Regions from separate parts of the Lysinibacillus sp. FSL M8-0216 genome, predicted to be linked through region 2. Evidence: riboswitches for the same ligand, from Rfam matches in the RefSeq annotation. Region 2 holds a riboswitch; the other holds the start of a gene.
The links. Region 2 has a riboswitch for cyclic di-AMP ahead of MKX57_RS01345 (APC family permease). Riboswitches for the same ligand answer to the same signal wherever they lie in the genome.
Positions count from the first base shown of each region.

Region 1: linked by a shared signal. The riboswitch ahead of MKX57_RS15990 (TrkH family potassium uptake protein) and the one ahead of MKX57_RS01345 (APC family permease) in region 2 are both predicted to bind cyclic di-AMP.

Region 1 covers NZ_CP152007.1:3,256,406-3,259,623, forward strand. The annotation lists gene MKX57_RS15980 (NfeD family protein) at 1-989, opposite strand, end outside; gene rpsU (30S ribosomal protein S21) at 1,293-1,466, opposite strand; cyclic di-AMP (ydaO/yuaA leader) riboswitch at 1,723-1,861, shown strand; gene MKX57_RS15990 (TrkH family potassium uptake protein) at 1,977-3,218, shown strand, end outside.
Region 2 covers NZ_CP152007.1:275,612-278,829, reverse strand. The annotation lists gene MKX57_RS01345 (APC family permease) at 1-1,786, opposite strand, end outside; cyclic di-AMP (ydaO/yuaA leader) riboswitch at 1,906-2,055, opposite strand; gene MKX57_RS01340 (PepSY domain-containing protein) at 2,269-2,787, opposite strand; gene MKX57_RS01335 (PepSY domain-containing protein) at 2,881-3,218, opposite strand, start outside.

The sequences.
Region 1 (3,218 bases), 1.8 Mb from region 2:
ATCATTTGCATAATATTTGCACCTGCCAGTAATAAACTTAGTATTATGAGAACACCACCTAAAATACCGACAATTCCACCAGGAACAAAAAACTCTGCAACTACAAGTGCTAAACCAATAATTAATAACAATAAGGATTCATAGCCAGCAAAGCCTGCAACCATATGTCCAAAGAAAAATAAACCAAGTGCTGATAATCCCATTATACCTGGAACTCCAAATCCTGGCGAATAGAGTTCCATTACAAGACCTAGACTTGCAATGGATAATAAAATTGGAACAATAATTGGATTTGTAATAAAACGAGCCAATTTCTCAGAGAATGTTGGTTCGATTGGAACGACATCACTTTCTTGTAAGTCTATTTTCTCTAAAAGTTCCTGAAAATTTTTCACGGTACCCTCTGAGTATTGGACCTTAAATGCCTCCGATGCTGAAAGCGTTAATAGATTTTTTCCTTCCGCACGGTATTCCGGCAATTCATAACTCGAATCAGCCATTGCTAAAGCATACTTAGGATCTCGACCTGATGTCTCCGCTGCTGCCGACATTTGAGCAAGCCATGCACTATTGGCTTTCAAATCGGCCGCATTACCTGCTGAATCGATAACAGCTGCTGCACCGATTGTTCCATTGGGTACCATGTAGATTTCATCCGCATGTAAGGCTAAAAAAGCACCTGCTGAATGGGCATCCTTATTAATAAAAGCAATCGTCCGTATATCCGTTGCATCCATAAGCATGGCGATATCACTTGCTGCATTTACAAATCCGCCAGGCGTATGTATATCTAAGATAATCGCTTTCGCATTGTTTTCTTTAGCCTCATTAAAAGCTCGTTGTAAAAATGCGTGAAGCCCTCGCTCCACTTCATTATGAATAGGAACGTGGTAGACCTTACTGCTTGCAAAAGCCGAAGTTAATGGAAACGCTAACAAAAAAGTCATCCATATCACTAGTAAGTAACTAAGGATTCTCCGTTTTCGCACCTTTTTCCCTCCCTTCTAACATGCTTCTCCTCTGTATATACGGTCGAACATGTAAAAAGTTTCACAAATCTAAAAAATTATTTCAGCGATATGTACATGTTGCTTATACTACGTAGTATTACACAAAAAAGCCGAATGAATCTACATGATATCCATCCGGCTTTTTCATATGTACGTAAAACGAGCAATGTAAAATACCTGAAATTAATTACAGCTGTAATTAATTCCAGGTATATCTTTGTCTGCTCAGTGAATCATACGATTGCGTGTTATGAACGTAGGGATTTTTAATGGGAAATTAAATTACCACTTACGTTTACGTGCAGCTTCTGATTTCTTTTTACGTTTAACGCTAGGTTTTTCGTAGAACTCGCGCTTTCTAACTTCTTGAATTGTACCACTTTTTGATACAGTACGTTTGAAGCGGCGAAGAGCATCTTCAAGCGATTCGTTTTTGCGAACGACAGTTTTTGACATCTCTCTTTCCCTCCCTCCGAACACACGTCAATACACAATTAGGCAAATAACCTTCTGTTGTGTACTAAAAAATTATATCGTATTGTCTAATAATGGTCAATAGAAAGTGTGCGAAAATATCAAGTGAATTTTTGGTTTTATTTCTAATTGGAATTAGATGATCAAATTTTGCTCACAATAAAAAAAAAAATTGCATTTTTCTATTAATATAGGGGTTTACAGAAAATAGAATATGGGCGTAGAATAATCACATTCAATTTAATAATGGCCAAATCTCAAACATTGAGAACGGAGGACCCAATATATTGGGGTTAATTCTGAAATACAGAAAGGATGAGAAACTCTTTCGCCATCCTACCCGTCAGCTAACTTCGTCGGCTAAAGCGAAGGAGGTCCTATTCGACCACCATTATTAGCATGTTTTCTACTATCCTTTACATGCTTTTTTAGTTGGTCTTTTTTTATGCATTTTTAAAATCAAGTTATTTTACATCTATAGAGGAGAACAAGATGAACACTTTTAGAAACACATTAAATCCTCCCAAAATTCTTGTACTTGGCTTTGCACTTATTATTATCATCGGGACTTTTCTTTTAACGATACCTCTTTCTACAGAAGATGGAAAGGGACTTTCGTTTTTAGATGCATTGTTCACCGCTACATCAGCAACTTGTGTAACGGGATTAATTGTTGTCGATACAGGTGATACATTTTCAGTTTTCGGAGAAGTAGTCATTTTATTCTTAATCCAAATTGGTGGTTTAGGATTCATGACATTTGCAACCTTGTTATTTTTACTACTTGGGAAAAAAATATCTTTAAAAGAAAGACTTTTGCTTAAGGAAGCATTTAATAATATATCCATTGCCGGCCTTGTAAAATTAGTAAAGAGAATACTGCTCTTTACAGCATTGATTGAAATGATTGGTGGTCTTATTTTATCTATTCGTTTTTCTTTTGATATGCCAATAGGAAAAGCTGTTTATTTTGGTTTTTTCCATGCAATTTCTAATTTCAATAACGCAGGCTTTGATTTAATGGGCGGATTTAACGGAATGACAGCTTATGTAGATGACCCATTCGTCGTTTTAACAATTTGCGCTCTCATTACACTTGGAGGCTTGGGATTTATTGTCATGAATGAACTATATGAATATCGATTTACTAAAAGACTATCCGTCCATACGAAAATTGTATTAGCGTTTACAATTTTTTTAACGGTTAGCGCTACAATTTTGATATTTGTGTTTGAATTTGGAAATGATAAAACACTCGGTCCATTAACTGAATGGGGCAAAGTATTAGGTTCTTTTTACCAAGCTGTTACACCAAGAACAGCAGGTTCCAATACACTTGCTATTGGTGACTTAACACATTCCACATTATTTTTAATAATTCTCTTAATGTTTATTGGAGCTGGATCTGGTTCCACTGCAGGTGGAATAAAAATAACAACTTTCGCAGTATTAGTTGCTACAATGTGGTCACAAATCAGGGGGAAAGAAGATGTTGTTTTATTTAAACGTAGAATTGTCACTGAGACTATCTTAAAGGCTTTGACTGTCACAATGTGTGGCGTACTTATCGTTGTTGTTGTGACAATCATTCTTAGCATTACTGAACAACGTCATAGTTTCATGATGTATTTATTTGAAGCAACCTCTGCATTTGGTACTGTCGGTCTTTCGATGGGGTTGACACCTGAGTTATCCCCTACTGGTAGAATTCTCATTATTTTAACGATGTTTGCC
Region 2 (3,218 bases):
CATTTCTGTGAAATAACAATGTTGTACGTATTAATAAGCTAGATTGATTGTGAAGCATATGATGCCAGCCTTTTTTAGGTAAAAATTGAGGGATGACAACCGTTACTTTATGACCTGTTTTCGCACATTGATGGTCCACTTTATCTATAAATTTGATCAATGGCTGTGTGATGCTACGATATGCTGAATAATAGGTTACTAGTCGAATATCTGGTTGCCAAGCCTGCCATTTTTCTTCGAAGGCTTTTGCATCCGCTTGATCGAAAGCCACATAAAAGGCAATAATTTTATCAACCTTTAGTGATTTCGCATAATGAAGGGAATTTTCAACCACCTTCGTTATACCAGCTACTGGTACGATGAATACATTTCCTTCAATAGTAGCGACTTCCTCTTTACTCAATCTCAGCTGTTCCCCAACGGCTTGATAATGAAGCTTGATCCGATGAAATACAAAAATGATAATTGGTAAAAATACAAACACTGGCCATACCTGAGGCAACTTCGTTACAAAAAACATCATCGCTACAATAAACGAAATGGCTGCACCAATTGTGTTAATCGTAAATTTTGTCATCCAGCCAGTAGGTTTTTCGCGCCACCATTTTCGCATCATTCCCGTTTGTGCTAATGTAAACGGAATAAATACCCCAACAGCATAGAGTGGAATCAAATGCTCTGTTGCCCCATCAAATAAGATGATTAAAACAATGGCTGCTAGTCCTAGCATCATAATGCCATTAGAATACCCTAGGCGATCCCCACGCATTTGAAATATTCTTGGAATAAAACCGTCTTTTGATAAATTGACAGCAAGTAGAGGAAATGCTGAATAGCCTGTATTTGCTGCAAGTACCAAAATCATCGCTGTTGTACCCTGTACTATATAATAAAAGAAATTTCGACCAACACTTGCTTCTGCTAGTTGGGAAACGACTGTCGCTTCCGAAGTTGGCGCAATTCCGTAAAAATAAGCTAAACTAACAATACCGATAAATAAAACCGCTAAGATTCCGCCCATTGCTAACAATGTTTTAGCAGCATTATTAGGAGCTGGATTTCTAAAATTAGGGATCGCATTCGATATAGCTTCTACCCCTGTTAAGGCTGAGCTCCCTGACGCAAATGCCTTTAATAATATAAATAAACTAATCCCTGCGACGGGTGTACCTATCTTTGGATGCAGCTCTGCTGGCACCTGACCTGTTGCAACATTATAGAGCCCCATCCCAATCAACACTAACATAACGACTACAAACAGGTAGACAGGGTATGCCAAAACAGAGGCGGACTCTGTTACACCACGTAAGTTCAAGACCGTTAAAAAAATCACAAAGATAATAGCAATTGGCACATTGTATGGATGCAGACTTGGAAATGCCGATGTAATGGCATCTGTCCCTGCTGATACACTTACCGCTACCGTTAAAATATAATCAACGAGCAATGAGCCACCTGCTACAAGACCCGCGTTCACACCTAAATTTTCCATAGATACTACATAAGCGCCGCCCCCGTGTGGATAGGCGAATATAACCTGACGATATGATAAAGTCAGTGCCACCAATAGGACAACAACCCCTGCCGCAATCGGTAAAGAATACCAAAATGCTAATGTTCCCACAGTCATCAGGACAATTAAAATTTGTTCCGGTCCATAAGCTACGGAAGACAAAGCATCGGACGATAATATGGCCAATGCCTTTGTTTTACTAAGTTTTTGCTCCCCTAACGCATCGGATCTTAATGGTTTGCCGATTACATAACGTTTAAATGAGGATTTCATCAATAAACACCTTCTAGTTTCTTAGATTGTGTTTCGCCTTCCTAAATGAGATCAAAAAACGCCTACAAGTCATCACTAAATAAGACTTGTAGACGCTCATCTGTCTGCCAAGCTCCAACTTTTCTGCTCTTAACGCTTACGAGGTTAGCTGTCGGATTCGGGCCTGAGTAGCCCTACCCTTCAAAAGAAGAGATTCACCCCAAGGAATGCTTATGCACTCCGTCTAAAATGGGTCCCCCGCGTCTAGTTTGCTTCAGCGATTTAGAAATTTGAAACTTTAATAATGATGTCATATTACGCCTGGCGATTAAAAAAGTAAAGAAGAAAATTTTTATTTTTTACAAGTGAAATACATAGACTTTTTGAAATACATTGTTAATATCCATGGTAGAAATTAATTTATCCGCGAATACCTAATTTAAAGGCATTTTACAACAAAAAAACCTTAAAAGTATGCTCTACTTTTAAGGCAACAACTATTATTAGTCTTCCATATCTTGTTCAAAATCAACAATTTCTCCTGTAATCGAATCAACATCAACATCATATTCATATTGCCCATTTTTTAACTCGATTTCATAAATACCATCATCTAATTTAATTTTTGTGACTGTACCCTTTGCTTTTGTTAGAGCCGCTTCAATAGCCTTTTCTTTACTTATAAGGTTAGTAGCAGTATTAGCGTTAACCCATTCATTATCATCGTCATCTTGACGCTCTTTCTTCTGCTTAAGTAATTTTCCAGTATAGGCATCGAATTTTAAATCATACTCTTCTTTATCAGCATGCACCTCTACCTCATAAACAGAGCGGTAGCGATTTTGATCTAGTTCAATATCTGCTACTGTCCCATCCACTACTGCTAATGCTTTCTTTTCGATTTCTTGCATGGATAGAATCTTTTTTTCTTGTGCACTTCCTGATAATAAAGTTGTTGAACCAATTGCCGCTCCAACACCAAGAGTCACCACTAATGCGGGAATCATAATTATTTTTTTCATGTTCATCTCTCCTTTGTTTTATCTGCTTTTAGCTTACCAAGCAAAGATGATAGAACTATAAGAGGAACATTAGAATTTCATGAGAAAACTCGTTTAATCGTCCCATGAAACAGAAAGGACCCTTCCAGATACAGCATGAATTTGGAACGTGGCTTCTTCATGCTCTGTTTCAATTTCAACTAAATAATAACCGCCCTCCGCCGTATCTTCAAAATCTACAGAATCCACTTTCCCAGTTAATTGTTGCAGCGCTATATCAACGGCTTGCTGTTCGGTAATAATATGGGGTTTTTCAGGCTGATTTAGTGGTTCTACATCTTTTTCAGATAACACTTCACCCGAATAGCCATCTACCGTTATATCTTTTTGCTTATGTTCCTTTTCAACACGTGCGGTATAAATAGTTTCCGTGAGCATGACGTTTTCTACCT